Regions from separate parts of the Marinifilum sp. genome, predicted to be linked through region 2. Evidence: riboswitches for the same ligand, from Rfam matches in the RefSeq annotation. Region 2 holds a riboswitch; the other holds the start of a gene.
The links. Region 2 has a riboswitch for cobalamin ahead of ACO05S_RS02030 (TonB-dependent receptor). Riboswitches for the same ligand answer to the same signal wherever they lie in the genome.
Positions count from the first base shown of each region.

Region 1: it holds a riboswitch for cobalamin, as region 2 does, so the genes downstream of both, nrdA (class 1a ribonucleoside-diphosphate reductase subunit alpha) here and ACO05S_RS02030 (TonB-dependent receptor) in region 2, are expected to answer to the same signal.

Region 1 covers NZ_OZ246019.1:16,669-25,352, forward strand. The annotation lists gene ACO05S_RS00075 (ABC transporter permease/M1 family aminopeptidase) at 1-2,483, shown strand, start outside; partial or broken gene ACO05S_RS00080 (DUF4372 domain-containing protein) at 2,748-2,867, shown strand; gene ACO05S_RS00085 (hypothetical protein) at 2,893-3,087, shown strand; cobalamin riboswitch at 3,606-3,779, shown strand; gene nrdA (class 1a ribonucleoside-diphosphate reductase subunit alpha) at 3,878-6,202, shown strand; gene nrdB (class Ia ribonucleoside-diphosphate reductase subunit beta) at 6,224-7,336, shown strand; gene ACO05S_RS00100 (M18 family aminopeptidase) at 7,493-8,684, opposite strand, start outside.
Region 2 covers NZ_OZ246019.1:514,058-522,741, reverse strand. The annotation lists gene ACO05S_RS02040 (iron chelate uptake ABC transporter family permease subunit) at 1-668, shown strand, start outside; gene ACO05S_RS02035 (ABC transporter ATP-binding protein) at 661-1,710, shown strand; cobalamin riboswitch at 1,844-2,051, shown strand; gene ACO05S_RS02030 (TonB-dependent receptor) at 2,146-4,014, shown strand; gene ACO05S_RS02025 (cadherin-like domain-containing protein) at 4,026-5,438, shown strand; gene ACO05S_RS02020 (hypothetical protein) at 6,488-7,123, opposite strand; gene ACO05S_RS02015 (6-phosphofructokinase) at 7,288-8,490, opposite strand.

The DNA of each region.
Region 1 (8,684 bases), 500 kb from region 2:
CAGGTGAAATGATGTGGCGCGACCGCGACAAAAAGGTTCATGAAATCGTCTATACCTATCCTATTCCATGCTGGGTAAGTTTTGCCAGCAAATTTGTAGCATTAACTGCCGCTATCGCATTTCTCAAGCTGATCATGATATTGTGCGGTGTGATTGTTCAAACTATGGCTGGATATTACAAATATGAGTTAGGTTTGTATTTCGCCTCTGAGTTTGCGATCAACTTCGTTAATACCTTACTGCTAATGATACTTGCCTTCCTGATTCACATTGTGGTCAACAACAAGTATATGGGCTATGTTTTTATTGCACTTTATTGGGTTGTAAATAAATACTTTATTGCTAGTATATTAAAGCATCCACTTTTGATTTATGGTACAGGTCCGGGAGTTTCTTATTCCGATATGAATGGATTCGGCTTTGGTCTTTTCCCTTACTGGATCTTTAAATTTTACTGGCTGCTGATTGCTGCGGTATTGCTTATTCTTGGAAATCAGCTACTGGTGAACCAAACTGAAAGTCATTGGCGCACCCGATTAGAACTCTTAAAGCAAAGAGTAATGGGATATCCTGCCAAAGGAATGATTATACTAGCTGTTGTCGCATTACTGATTGGTTCTTACATTTTCTACAATACCAACATCAAAGTGGAATTCAAAACTCCTTATGAACGTGAACTGGAAGCTGTACGCTATGAGAATGACTTTAAGAAATATGAAAAGATCGATCAACCAAAGATTACCGATGTGTATCTGAATGCTGACCTATATCCTGAAAACGGTGATTTTATGGCCGAAGGTATCTACACCATACAAAACCAGACTTCTTCGCCAATGGATATTATCTACATCAATTCTAATAAGTTTATTAAAAGTTTGAAGTTAGACCGAAAAGCAGAATTGATTACCAAAGATGATAACTTCAATGTAGAAATCTACAAGTTAAATGAACCCCTTCAGGCAAATGAAAAACTGAAACTAAGCTTCCAGTTTGAAGGTTACAATGATGGGTTCACACTTAAGGGAGCCAATAACATCTGTCGTAAGAATGGTACATTCCTTTACAATTCACTGTTCCCATCCATTGGCTATAAGGCTGGTGGAGAGATATCTGATAAGCGAACTCGTGCGAAACATGATTTACCCAAACGTGAAATTGTAAAGAGCATTGATGATCCGAAAGGTATTAACCGACACTTTATTAGTGATGACTCTCACTTTATCAATTTTGAAGCCATTGTAAGTACTTCTGACGATCAGACTGCACTAACCCCTGGCAAACTTGTGAAATCGTGGAAAGAAAGCGACAGAAACTATTTCCACTACAAGTCAGAGCATCCAATGATTCATTACTATGCAATTCTTTCGGGAAGATATCAGGTGAAAACCGATAAGTGGAAAGATGAAAATGGCAAAACGGTTGATTTGAGCATCTATTATCACAAAGGGCACGAGTACAATCTGGACAACATGATGAATGGCGTAAAAGTATCACTAAATACCTATACAAAGTACTATTCGCCTTACCAGTTCGATCAGCTTCGTATTGTCGAGTTTCCGCGATATTCAAGTTACGCCCAGTCATTCCCAAATATGATTCCGTTTTCTGAAGGCATTGGTTTCATCGCCGACCTGCGAGATCTGAACAAGGAAGGTGTTAGCGATGATAAAAAGATTATGGATTACCCCTTCTTTGTAACAGCGCACGAAATGGCACATCAATGGTGGGCACACCAGGTAGCTGCAGCTGATGTGGAAGGATCTCAAATGCTGATGGAATCCATCACTCAATACAGTGCTCTGCAATGTATGGAAACCTACTTCGACCAGAAACGCATGAATAAATTCTTTAAGAATGAGATGTTCAAGTATGTGAGCTCAAGAAAAAATGAATCTCGTGGTGAACGTCCATTGGCAAAGGTAGCTCCATATCAACAGAGTACCTTCTACCAGAAAGGAGCTTTGGCAATGAACGCTTTGGGTAACTATTTGGGCAAGGATAAATTCATGAATATTTTAAGTGGATTCCTTAAAGAATACGCTTTCAAAGGAGCTCCGTATCCAACCACCACTGATCTGATTGAAAGAATTAAATCGGAAACACCAGATAGCCTGCAATACTTTGTGGAAGATGTTCTGGAGAAAATCACCATGTACAAAACTAAGGTTGATTCGGTAACTTATACCCGTAACAAGGATTTTACTTACACGGTTGATGCAGTGATTGATGTGAAGAAATACTATTTGGATGCCAAAGGCGATGAGACAGAAACCCCATGCAATGATTACATTGAAATAGCAGCTTTCAACTCAAAAAAGAAGGAGCTATATAATGAAAAGATGAAATTACAATCAGGAAAAAACAAGCTGCAGTTTACGGTAAAGCGCAAGCCGAGTACCTTAATGGTTGATCCGGGCTATATGCTTGTAACCAAAGATTGGATGCGTATGCCTACAGAGATTATCAAGAAAAAGAAAGTTTAATAATCAAGCCCGTCAGTGGTTTTATCCCTGACGGTGCTTACTCTGACTTTTCAAAATCGTTTAGGGTATAAACCCACTAACCGGAATTTTTAAAGAATTAACAATAACAGCTCTGGCATGTTTGAGATGCTTTCACTTTCATCCGAAAATCTGAATTTTAAAAAGACCCGGGAATCTCATATTATTGTTTCGAATCAAAAACTAAAATATTTATGGGACTCTTTCAGGCGAAACAATAAGACCAACAAACCAATACCATATTAAATTCTTGACTTCGTACCCAATTGGATATTTTATAATTGCACCAATACTTATAAAAGAGATAAAGACTGTCATAAATTTAAGACTTACGATCAATTCGTAGCACTAACCAACAGTCAGCTGTAAAAGGTGTTAAAAAACCGACACTGTGTCTGAAACAATCGAAGAACTCGATATTCCCAAGGCTAAAGATGAGCATATCTTCAGAAATGAAAAGCTTATCAATTCAGACTTTTTAGCATCACCAAGCGAGTTATCAATGTTATTTCTTGTCCTTTTTACCTTAAAACTTAAGCTTGCAAGCTTAAAACATGAGCTTTGTACATTTCTACCTAAGCTTTAAACCTTAAAACCTGAGCTGTGAACGTTTTGACCTGAGCTGTGAACGTTAAAACCCAAGCTTTGACCATTTCTACCTGAGCTGTGAACGTTAAAAGCTCAACTTTTTATGAAATACCATGCTTTTTTAAGGCAAAAGGACTACAAAAAACATCAATACTTAAGCTTTTAAGGTAAGAACCTCACCTTTTTACCTTACAGGCTCTCTTTTTAATGTTAAAAGCTCAGGTTTTAAGGTTTAATGCATAGATATTAAGATTGCAAACTCAGTTTTTTGCATTAAAAGTTGAACTTTTTATGCGAATCAACTCGCAATCACCCTATATTTTCTTCTTCTTTGAATTAAGGTTTCACGACAAATAATGTATGTTTATTCATAAAACGAGCATGATTAAAAAAGCTATCCGGAATAGCAATCCCTGGATCTCCATTTACAATTTCCATCTAAAGAATACCAGTCATTGTTAATTTCTTTTTAATAACTCCTTTCCAAAGTAGTCTAATCTTTTCTGATAAAATAATACCTTTAAGTCTGAATTTGATGCAAGGGAATACTGTGCAATTCAGTAACTGTACCCGCAGCCGTAATCTGTTGAAATGTTTTGATTCTTCGGTGTCACTGACAAGCAACTGCCTGTTGGGAAGGCAAATCAAAATACAGTAAGTCGGAAGACCTATCAAATTCAATCTAATTCGTAGCTTTCGGGAATAAGAGCTTAAGAAGACATATTGACATTCTTATATTTTATCCTTTTTGCTACCATTAATTGAATATTAATTAAAAATGAAAATTAATGGAACAAATACACGTTATTAAGCGTGATGGAACACGTGCGCCCATAGATCTTGCAATGATACATGAAGCAGTTGAGTGGGCATGCAATGGATACGATGATGTATCTGTTTCTGATATTGAGATTAATTCCAAACTTCAATTTTTTGAAGGAATTACAACTTCAGAAATTCAAAAAGTTATGATCCGCTCAGCAGCAGATCTTATCTCACACGAAAAACCAAACTATCAGTACGTAGCTGCTCGTTTGTTACTAATGGACTTGCGGAAACAGGTGTATAAGCAAGCAGAGCCCATTCCTTTCGAATATCTTGTAAGAAACAATATCTACAAAGGAATTTATGACAAGGTATTGCTTGAAAAGTACAGCCCCCAGGAATTGGTATTTTTTAGCAAGCAAATTAATTACGATCGCGACTTCAAGTTTACCTTTGCCGGCTTAAGCCAAATGGTCGACAAATATTTGCTGCAAGACCGAATTAGTGGGGAACTGCATGAAACACCACAGGAATCCTTCATGCTCATCAGTATGTTCATGTTTATGAACTATGATTCGGAAAATCGCAAAAAATATGTTGTTCGATTATACGAAGCATTGTCGCAGTTTAAGATTAGTCTGCCAACTCCTATTATGGCCGGGGTAAGAACTCCTTTGCGACAGTTTAGTTCTTGCTGCTTAATTGATGTGGGTGATTCTATCCCATCTATCATGAATTCGAATACCGCAGTGGGTTACTACACTGCCCAGCGTGCAGGAATAGGTTTAAACTTTGGTAGGATAAGAGGAATTGATGCGCAAATAAGAGGTGGTGAAGTGGTACACACGGGTTTGGTACCATTTTTAAAAATGTTCGAAGCCACCACCAAAAGCTTTACTCAAAATTCAATTCGCGGAGGTGGTTCTACTTCTGCCCTTCCTTTTTTTCATTGGGAAATTGAAACCTTTATCCAATTGAAAAACAACAAAGGGAATGATGAAAATCGCGTGAGACGCATGGACTATTCGGTTGCGCTTAACAAACTGTTTCGAGACAGAATTAAAAGAAACGAAAACATCAGTCTTTTTTCAAGCGAAGAAACACAGGAACTTTACGAACTTTTTTACAGTTCTGATTATGAGCGTTTCGAAGAAATGTATCTGAGATATGAGAAGGATCATACCATACGCCGAAAATCAATAAATGCGCGTGAACTGTATTTAGCCATCCTGAAAGAACGTTACGAAACAGGGCGTATTTACATTTTAAATGCAGACCATGTAAACAAGCACTCTTCTTTTAAAGACAGTATTTACATGAGTAATCTGTGTCAGGAAATTACTCTGCCAACATCACCTTTAACGGATATCAATAAAGCTGATGGTGAAATTGCCATGTGCATATTGAGCAATATCAATTTGGGTAAACTAGACAATATTCAGGAGTTGGATGAGCTAACAGAGCTGTTGGTACGATTTTTAGATGAGCTAATCGATTATCAGGAATATCCGGTACCAACAGCCGAAAAATCTACCAAGAATAGAAGAAGTTTAGGCATTGGTGTATCGGATGTGTTTAACTTTCTTGCGAAAAACAGCTTAAATTTCGATGAAGAGGACGGAAGAATCGTAATTCATCAATATATGGAACGTTTTCAGTATGGTTTGATTAAAGCCTCAGCCAATCTTGCCAAAGAAAAAGGAGCTTGTAAATATTTTAACCGAACCAAGTATTCCGATTCTATCTTCCCAATTGATACTTACGAAAAAAATGTAGATGACATTGTTCCAAACGAACTGATCTGCGATTGGGATGCTCTTAAAAAATTGGTGAAACAATATGGCTTGCGCAACTCCGCTTTAAGTGCGATTCCTCCTGCTGCTTCAAGCTCAATAGTTTCGAACTCTACTCCCGGGCTTGATCCGGTTAGGAAATTGTTGATTGCAAAAATGAGTAAATATGGTCCTTTAAAACAATTGGTTCCCGGATTTGAACACTACAAGGAAAATTATCCCCTTGCCTGGGATATCAACAATGAGGAATATCTAAAATTTGTGGCCATTTTTCAAAAGTTTCTCGATCAGAGTATCAGTACAAATGTTTATTACGACATCTCGAAATACGAGAGCAGTAAAGTTCCGGTACGCGATTTAATTCGACACGAAAGCATTGCTTACAAGTATGGTTTAAAAACGCTGTACTATCTAAATAGTAATGATAATTCGGGCGAAAGCTCTCAGGAATTGGCGCAAGCCAATAATACAAATACAGCTGCCAGCTCTAAGAGTTCAAAGCCTGAATTAGACAATGAAGTTCTTGAATGTGAAGGTGGCGCCTGTTCTGTTTAATCAATTAAAAAACATATTGTAATGACTAATAAACCAAGTTTATACAACGACAATAAAATTGATTTTCTTACCGAAAAAATGTTTTTTGGACAGGGAAAAAATGTTCAGCGATACGATATTCAGAAGTATCCTTTCTACGAAAACTTATCGCAAAGAATGTTGAGTTTCTTTTGGCGTCCCGAGGAAATATCTCTAATTAAAGATATCAACGATTTTAACACCCTTTCGGAGCAAGAAAAATTTATTTTTACTGAGAATTTAAAATACCAGATTCTGCTTGATAGTGTGCAGGGACGTTCACCTTTTTTAACCTTTGGGCAAGTGGTAACACTACCCGAAGTAGAAGAAGCTATTATCATTTGGGATTTTTTCGAAACCATCCATTCCATGAGCTATTCTTACATCATTAAGAATGTTTATACCAGTCCTGAAAAGATATTCGATGACATCATGACCAACGAGATGATTGTTGAACGTGCCGGTTCGGTGACCGACCATTATAACGATTTCTATCATTATTTAATTAAATATCAGGCTCAACAATTGGGAATGACCGATAAGAATACAATTGAATTAGAAGACCTTAAGAAGAAGCTTTATTTGGCTTTGGTTTCGGTTAATATTCTTGAAGGAGTACGCTTTTATGTTTCTTTTGCCTGTTCCTTTGCTTTTGCTGAAAACAAAAAAATGGAAGGGAATGCAAAAATTATCAAGTTTATTGCCCGCGATGAAAATGAACATTTGGCCATTACTCAAAAAATGATTCGAGATTTGCGAAGCAATGAAGAAGAAGGCTTTGCTGAAATTATTGAAGGTTTGGATGATGAAGTATATGCCATGTATAAAGATGCTGCTGAGCAAGAAATGCGCTGGGCAGAATATCTATTCGAGAAAGGTTCAATTATCGGATTAAATGACAAACTTCTGATTAAATACATGAAACACATGACCGATAAAAGGCTAAAGGGAATTGGTCTAAAACCAATTTACAATGAAAAGAACAATCCGCTTTCCTGGATGGATCATTGGCTTCGAAATGATGCCGTAGAGGTATTGCCTCAGGAAACCGAAATCAGTTCCTATGTGGTAGGTGGAATTGATATGGATGTAAATGATGACGATTTTAATGTTTAGGGGATCATTTTAATACACCGCTATAAAGCTGGTATAACAAAAGAGACTTCGTGGTATCAACCGGAAGTCTCTTTTTTCTATTTTATCTGCAAGTTCAATTAAAGATATTCGCCACAATCAGTGAAAACGGTGACAATATTTTTAATTGAAATCAGCTTACAAGCCAAAGAAATAAGCAAACACCTTGCGAACGTAAGCATTATCTTCTACTCCACCCGTTTCGCGAACCGAGTGCATGCCAAACATCGGATTTCCAATATCCACTGTACGGATATCAACCTGCCCTGTTGACACATTCCCTAAAGTGCTGCCTCCAACCAAATCGGAACGGTTCACAAACTTTTGGTAAGGAACATCAGCATTCTTGCATAGTGTTTCGAATACAGTTCCCGAATCACCATCGGTAGTATATTTTTGATTGGCATGGATCTTAATTACCGGACCTTTATTGATGAACGGACGATTGGTAGGATCGTGCTTCTCGCCAATATTTGGGTGAACGGCATGAGCCATATCTGCCGAAATCATAAATGAGCTGTAAATGGCACGGTGCAAAGATTCCATATCCTTACCCAATTTAAAAACAATGCGTTGAAGAATGTGACGCAATACCGGGGAACCCGCTCCCTGCTTGCTTACACTGCCTACTTCTTCGTTATCGAATATGGCAAGCATTTGTGTCTTTTTAGAGTTACCAACCGATAAAAGTGCTTTTAAACCTGCATGAGCCATGGCCAAATCATCCAATCGCGATGACGAAATAAACTCATCGTTTAAACCAAAAATCGATCCTTTCTCAAGCTCGAACAAGTTCACATCAAAATCGATAATGGATTCTGCATCAATTTTCAATTCGTTGGCGATTAATTTCACCAAACAATTGTCTTTCTCCATTTCTTCGGTAATCATAGAAAGCAATGGAAGCATATCCTTCTGCTTGTTTAATGCCACACCCTCGTTTACTGCACGGTTCAGGTGAATTGCCAAATTAGGAATCACCATTAAAGGGCGGTCGATTTTTACATACAAATGCTCTGGCTGCAAAGGATCGTTCGATTGCACTGATACACGCCCTGCAATGGAAAGAGGACGATCCATCCAGGTATTTAAGATCGGGCCACCATAAACTTCTGTATTTAACTTGATGTAGTTTCCTTCGACTTCGATTTCAGGATTTGGCTTAATTTTAAATCCTGGTGCATCAGAGTGGGCACATATCATTTGAAATCCTTCTTCTTCAATCTCACCTGTTCCAAGCTGAAAAGCGAAAATGGCAGAACCATTTTTAGTTGTAAAGTATTTTCCTCCCTTTTCAACTGTCCATTCATCACGAAGATCCAATTCCTGA
Region 2 (8,684 bases):
GTTGGGCTCTTGTAGTTGCTGCAGTAGCAGGTGCATCCTTGGTGTTTTTATTGGTAGCACTTGCTTCAATTCGTATATCAGATAGTGTATCCCTTTTAATTATTGGTATCATGTTTGGCAGTATTACAGGTGCAATAGTTAATATACTGCAATATTTTAGCGATCCTGAGCAAATACAAAGTTTCATTGTATGGACATTTGGATCGTTGGCCGGAGTAGGTTGGACAGAAATGAAAGTAATGGGGCCAATTGTGTTTGCAGGCTTAATTTTGGCTTTTTTTCTGATAAAACCAATGGATGCCTTACTACTAGGAGAGAATTATGCTCGCGGCGTGGGAATATCAGTAAGAAAGGTAAGAATAGCCGTAATTATAAGTACAGCGCTTATTGCTGGTACTTTAACTGCATTTACAGGTCCAATTGCTTTTATTGGAGTTGCGATTCCTCATATTGCACGCTCCATTTTTCGAACGGCAAGTCATAAAGTTTTAATGCCGGCAGTAGTTTTGATTGGAGCGGCCATCATGTTAATATGTGATATTTTTTCTCAATTACCAGGCAACCAGAGTACATTACCAATTAACTCGGTAACCGCACTATTTGGAGGACCAGTTGTAATTTGGGTCATTGTTAGAAGTAGAAATGTAAAAGCATCTTTTGGTGGATAGAATAGATATGAAAGAGGTGAATGAAAATCAAAATATTCTGGTAACAAAGGATTTATCCATTGGCTACAAACAGTCAAAGAAGGATGTGCTGTGTTTGCTTTCTGATATCAACCTTACCATACGCAGAGGAGAAATGGTTTGTTTACTTGGGCCAAACGGAGCTGGAAAATCAACCTTAATGCGAACAATTGCCGGTATACAAGCACCATTGGCAGGCAAAACTTTAGTAGAAGGAGTTCCAATTCGTGATCGAAATTTCAAAGAAATTGCACAGCTCTTAAGTATTGTGCTTACCGAGCGTATAAATGTTGGTAACTTAACTGTTTACCATGTGGTTTCCTTGGGAAGACATCCATACACTTCATGGATGGGCAAATTATCGGATGCAGATAACCAGAAAATAAAATGGGCTCTTGAACAAGTAGGATTGCTTCACTATGCCAATCATTTTATCAATCAATTGAGTGATGGTGAGCGGCAACGAGTAATGATTGCCAAGGCCCTGGCGCAGGACACACCATTAATTATGCTTGACGAACCTACTGCTCATCTCGACCTGCCTAACCGGGTAGAAATAATGCGTTTGCTTCATCGTCTTGCCAGAGAAACGAACAAAGCAATTTTACTATCGACCCATGAATTGGATTTGGCATTGCAAGCTGCCGACCTAATTTGGCTGATGGCAAGAAATATGCCTGTAAAAGTTGGTGCTCCCGAGGATTTGGTTTTAAATGGTAGTATCGAAGATACATTTCATAATGATTCTTTTAACTTCGACAGGAAAACAGGAAATTTTATCATGAACTACCAGAAAAAACAGATCATCCAGGTTTTAGGTAATGATGTGATGGGATTCTGGACACAACGTGCGCTCTCACGTGAAGGTTATCAGGTAACCTGCGAAAAAGTGGAAGCTTGTTGTGTAAACTTATTGGATGAAACCATGGAGTGGGAAGTGCATCAGGATGGAAGCATTCTTACTTGCAATAGCATTCAGAAATTACTAGAGCTCATAAAGTCGAATTTCGAAAAAAATGAATAAGTTTTTTTAAACCGAAGTGCTGATTGGTAATGGGTTTTTATTCTAAATTGTCCGCATTTTTAACTACATATGAAGCCTGAGAAATTGTGTAAGAAAACAATTAGGAATTGCGGATCGTAATTGTTTTTTTTCATACATTTGCAGCGCAATTGGTTCCCAGTACCCTTTAGCTTAAGGAGTGGGATGAAAAGGGAATCCGGTTAAAATCCGGAGCTGTTCCCGTAGCTGTAAGCTCGAAAATAAGCTTTTTTTACTGCAATACCACTGACAGGCAACTGCCTGTTGGGAAGGTTAAAAAAAGTCGAGCAAGCCAGAAGACCTGCCAGTTTGCATACAATTTTTCAAAACATTCGGAGAAGGTGTTTGGAAAGCGATAGGATTTTAGTATTTCAAACTGTTGTGATCCCAATATTTTCTTCTTTATCAATTTATAGGATGAAGTGGAATTTAGTTTTTTTGTTGATTTTTTGGGGTTTTGGTGTTCAGGCTCGAACAAATGTTATAGATACGGTACATGTTAATGCCATAGATATTGTTGCACCCAGATTAGATCATTTTTCATCAACCGAGAAAACGATTAAAGTTGACTCTATAGCTTTACAAAGCTATGATGGTAAAGATTTGGCGGGCTTATTACAGAAAGTGGCTTTGGTAAATGTCTCTTCAAATGGTTCTCTAGGTGGTCTGTCAACGATTACCATTCGAGGAAATTCTTCTACCCACACATCAGTAAATTGGAATGGTATTCCCGTTAATTCGCTTACTACAGGTTCGGCAGATTTATCTCTTATAGGAGCTGGTAGTTTTAATAACATCCGAGTGGTTTATGGGGCAAATGCTTCATTGTATGGAAGTGGTACATTAGGAGGTGCCATTGAACTTTCAAATACTCCAACATGGGAGGATCAATCGTCCATTGGCTTAATGAACGAAATAGGTAGCTTTTCGAATTACAGAACAAAACTTCATGGGAAATATTCAAACAAGTGGATATCCTATACTGCCCAGGCATTTTTTCAATATGGTGAAAATGATTTCTCTTATGTGGACAAATATGATTTTGGTTCGCCAACCGAGAGATTAAATAATAACCAAAATCGTGTTTACGGTACAATTCACGACCTGCATATTAAACTGAACAAGCACTATATTGATTTGGGAGCCTGGTATCAGGCCAAGAAAAAAAATATTGCCGGTACAATGGGAATTGGCGAACCCAAAAGCAATCAGCAGCAAAGAGATTCTTCACTAAAGATTTACTTGGGATGGAAAACCTTGCTTGGGAAGTTTAGAATGGAAGCCAAATCGGCTTATCTGTATGATTATTTAAAGTATACGAGCGGATTTTTATCTGAAATTTCATCCGAAAGGGTGTTGAACGATGCTAACATTCGTTACTACTTAACCCGAAAATTAAGTGTAGATGTAAATGCTAAGTATTCTTGGTTAAAAGGAAAGACGAATAATTACGAGAAAGAGGAAAATGAATCAAGGGTAACTGTTGCAGGAAAGTATTCGCCGGATTTTGGAACTTTCATTTTTACTTTTGGAAAAGAATGGAATACTGAGATTAATCCACCGGAAATGTATTCGTTTAGTTCTTTGTGGCATATTGTGCCTCACTTTTTAGATGTTAGGGCAAAGGCTAGTAATCATTTTCGAAGACCAACTTTTAACGAGAGATATTGGGTGCCGGGCGGAAATATCAATATCAAAGCAGAAGAAGGGTGGAATGCTGAGTTTGGATTGGCTTTGTTATCATTGGAAACAAAATACGGTCAATTGAATGCAGATTTAGGACTATATCAATCAAAGAACAAGAATGCAATCTCGTGGCAACCAACCGGATCGTACTGGAGTCCTTTAAATACCGGACAAATGATAAGCAGAGGCTTGGAACTGGAAATAAATCATATGCTAAGAATTGGGAATGACAGGCTTCGTACATCCATAAAATACGCTTATAATGATGCGTATAACAACGATAAAGCCAGTGGTAAATATAAACAAACATTGGCTTATCGACCACACCATATTACAAAGGTTTTGAGCGATTATATTTCCAAAAATTGGAATGCAGGAGTTATAGCTACCTTCCGGTCGCATACAAAAAATTGGCAAGAGCAGAAGGTTGATGGAAACTTTCTCCTTGATGTGAATGGAGGATATCGATTTAAAACCGACTTTGCAAAGTTTAAAATAACTGGAAGAATCGAGAATATTTTAGATAAATCTTATGAGCTGGTTAAGTATTACCCCATGCCAGGTCGAGCATTTTATTTAGGGGTGAATGTAATTTTCTAATACTATTAAAAATGAAAAAATTTTTAAAATTTAGTTTAGGCTTGTTAATTGCAAGTTCTTTATTTGTATCCTGTTCGGATGATGATAATGAAATGCCAAGCCTGTCGGTAAACAATGGTGTTGTTATTGAGAATGGTGCAACTGTTGCAATTACTGCATCAGAATTAAATGTAGTTGATACAGATACTGAAGATATTGATATTGTTTATACAGTAACTGTGGCAACCGAAAATGGTATTATTGCCAATGTAAATGATGTGACAACAGCTATTGATCAATTTACTCAAGCTGATGTGGCAGCATCAAAAATTGTATATGTACACAATGGAAGCCAAACTTTAACGGATGAATTTTCTTTCTCAGTTACTGATGGTGACAATGTATTAACTGGCATCTTTAATATTAGTATTGGAGAGAAACAAATAAGCTTCTTTTATGTGTTGAATGAAGGAAGCTTTGGAGGAACAGGAGCGGTGACTATGATCAATCGAAACGATGAGCTTACCAATAATTATTTTGCTGCGGCAAATGGTATTCCTTTGGGAGAATTGCCACAGTCGATGGCAGTGAATGATGATTATGCTTTTATCGCCGTTACAACAGGAAGCGGTGCTGGTTATGTTGAAGTTGTGACTAAATCTGATTTTACTCATCACGCAACAATTGATGGTTTTTCATATCCACGCGAAATCACTTTGGTAGGAGATAAGGCTTATGTTGCTAACGGTAATGGAGTTACTGGAACTTATCCAAATCAAGTAAAACAAAACAATGAAATTTATGTAATTGATTTGAATACAATGGCTACAACAGGACAAATTTCTGTTGGTGCTGGTCCTGAGAAAATGGTAGTTTCTAATGATAAGTTATATGTTGCCAACAGTGGAGGTTGGTCGAATGATGACAAGACAGTGACTGTTATTGATACTGAAACAGATCAGGTTATTGAAACCATAAGTGTTAAATCCTGTCCTAAGGATATGGTAGTTGATGCCAATGGTGATGTTTGGGTATATTGTGCAGGTGTTACCTCTTATGATGAAAATTGGAATGTTGTTGGTATTGACGATGCTGGAATATCTAAAATAAATACTGCAAATAGTGAAGTTACTTCTTATGGGTTGACTAACCTTTCGACTTCAGGTATTAAAAATATTGCAATCAATAAAGCAAAAGATGTTGTGTATTTTATGTCAGATGCAGTTTATGCAATGAATATTACAGATACAACATTACCTACCAGCAAGTTTATTGATGCTACTTTCTATGGTATAGATGTTAATCCGGTAAGTGATAACTTGTGGTTGTGCGAAGCTGCTGATGCTACAACTGCAGGTACAGTTTATGTGTACGATAATGCAGGAACAGAACAAAAGAGCTTTACAGTTGGATATTTTCCAAACTCAACTATTTTTAGTTACTAAGAAGTATTGACTTTTAAGATTAAATAACGTGAGTTCGAGGTAAAATTCGTTCACAGTTTGATCTGATTTTGAGTAGAAATTTTCTCAAATTTTCGAAGGAATATCGGGATATTTCAAGAAGATTTGAGGAATTTTTAATGCAAATCTATCGCAAATATAACTTTCTGTGGATAGAATTTTACGTGGAACTCACGTTAAATAAATCATAAAAGCTTGACTCATTCCGGGTCAAGCTTTTTTGTTTAAGCGATAGCATTTCTAAATCAAAAGTGTCGATTTGTACGTCTGACTTTGTGCCTCCCTGGTTTTCGAGGCACAGATTGCGTCTGATTTTGTGCCTCCCTGGCTTTCGAGGCACAGATTGCGTCTGATTTTGTGCCTCCCTGGTTTTCGAGGCACAGAATGCGTCTGATTTTGATGCCTCCCTGGTTTTCGAGGCACAGAATGCGTCTGATTTTGTGCCTCCCTGGTTTTCGAGGCACAGAATGCGTCTGATTTTGTGCCTCCCTGGTTTTCGAGGCACAGAATGCGTCTGATTTTGATGCCTCCCTGGTTTTCGAGGCACAGAATGCGTCTGATTTTGTGCCTCCCTGGTTTTCGAGGCACAGAATGCGTCTGATTTTGATGCCTCCCTGGCTTTCGAGGCACAGAATGCGTCTGATTTTGTGCCTCCCTGGCTTTCGAGGCACAGAATGCGTCTGATTTTGTTCCTCCCTGGCTTTCGAGGCACAGAATACAAACCGTTCATGATAAAGGAAATTACAGGGTTTTGGGAAATTCCCTCTTGGCCTGCGAATTGAAAACACAATTAGGAGCCGTATTCTTTGTATCGATTAAATTCAAAATCCCTAAAAAACAATTTAAAACTCACTTCATTATAAAACTGATATCATTCTTCTGTATTGATTTTCTCTTTGCTTTTGCGGTATTCCGATTTTCGGTCTTGTTGATAATTGCTTGCCCATGACTCTACAATTATCTCATCTAAATTGTTAACAACGAATAGGAGAAATCCATATCAATCCTATTCGTTTTAGAATGATTTAAGCTTAGTTCAAACTCTTTCTCAAGATTGGATGGTCATCCTTCTTCTCTAATTTAAATCCCATCTTTTCCATGTATTTCAGCATTTGGGTAGAGTAACAATAAACCGACCTGATATCGTGCTTGCCAAGTGTTTGCTTTAGGCTTTTATACAAGTAATCACCAACTTTAAAGTCTCTGTATTGGGGTAGTGCATAGTCCAAATCGATTCTCAATTCATTTTCTTCCTGACTGCCAATAAAGATCCCGGCAACGGCCATATTTCTTAAAACAAAAATTCCGAGCTGGTTTTCTCCCTTTTCAAAACCGGGATAGAATCCAGCTATGTCATTCTTATAGTATTCCAGAAAATGCATCAGTAATTCATCATTTTCTTTTATCTCGATTACCTTAAAATCTTCTTTTTGGACATACATTTTTCTTAGGTTGTAGATATTTGCACAAACAATCAGAAAGTTCATAATTCCTACAGGCAATGAGCCAATTAAAAATCCGTAGCTTGAAAAAAGAATAGCACCTGCCAAATTGTACCATCGAAGTTTAATAATCGATGTCATACTTAATGATACCAGCACAAGAACTGAGGCTAAGTACCCAATCCATTCTAAAATAGGAATCCCTAAAATGTTAATCTCTAGCATAGTTGTTTGGTTTTATATCAATAATCAAAAAGAATTGAAAGTTATAAGTGCCTATTTTAATAAGTAATTAAGGCACTTTAAATACTTTAGTCACTAACTAAAGTAAAAGCCTTTCGAATCGGTTTTCGAAAGGCTTTTCAAATGTAAACAAATATCTTGTGGAATTACAAACCGGTCATTAAGAATAGTGGTTGTAGTTCAAAGCTATTGTACTTTGGTCGTAGCCTGTCGATGTTGTAATAACGATCTACATCAACCAATTTTTTAGAACTGGTAACAATATCTATGGGTGCGTTATCATACCTTCCGTTACGAAGAGTAATTAAACGACCATGAATTCCTTTTATAATTAAATCCAATGCCAAATTGCCAAAAGCCATTGGCACAATTGAATCAATGGCATCCGGATCGCCACAGCGAACCATATAACCTAGCTTTTGATTGATCACATTAATTGGTTTGGAGTTATTAAATTTTGGAGAAAGAACTTTCATTTGCTCACTTACACGATCACCAATTCCGCCAAGTTTTTTGTGTCCGTAGTCATCCATTTCATTGTCCTGAAAAATCATTTCTTCTCCTGAAAAAGCAGCTCCTTCCGAGATCAGTACTACCGAGTATCTGCTTGGATTCGAGAATCTGTCCTGAATCATTAATTCAGTAAGTCGCTCAATATCGAAGTTATGCTCAGGAATAACACAGCGATTTGCTGCACCCGCCAGGGTTGGCAGAATTGCGGTAAAGCCTGCATAACGTCCAAAAACTTCAAGTACAAGCAATCTTTCATGCGATCCGGCAGATGTTCTTAAGCTATGGGTTAAGGATATGGTTCGGGTAATACATGTACTAAAGCCAATACAATAATCGGTACCCGGTACATCATTATCCATGGTTTTTGGAATTGCAATTACTTTAAAACCTTCCTGGTATAATCGAACACCATAACTTAGGGTGTCATCACCACCAATCGGAATGAGATAATCAATATTCAAGAAATCAAGATTTGCCAGAACTTCTTCGGTTAAATCATTAACATCTTGGTCGTATTTTTCTTTTAAATGTGCAGGAACTCTTTCTCTTGCAGTTTTCGAAGGATTTACTCTTGATGTGTGCAGGAAAGTACCGCCGGTACGACCCACCTTGTTTACCAACTCCTCGGTAAGCAGCTCAAAGTTTTCACTATTATCGGCTTTTTCATCTCTAACAATATCAATCAGGCCTCGCCAGCCTTTTCTAATACCGATTACTTTATATCCTTCTCTTAGCGCTCGAATGGTTACGGCACGAATTGCAGGGTTCAATCCTGGTACATCGCCACCACCTGTTAAGATGCCTATTATTCCTCTATTGGAATTATTATTTTTCATAGCAATAAATTTTAGTGATTGATATCAAATTAAAATCACTATAAGTTATCGTTTTGTTAATAAAAATTCAAACGGAGTGCTCAGTATTAATATAGAATTAAAAGAGAATCAGTTAATTGAGAATTAATCTAAATAACGTGAGTTAGAGGTAAAATTCTATCCACAGAAAGTTATATTTGGGATAGATTTGCATT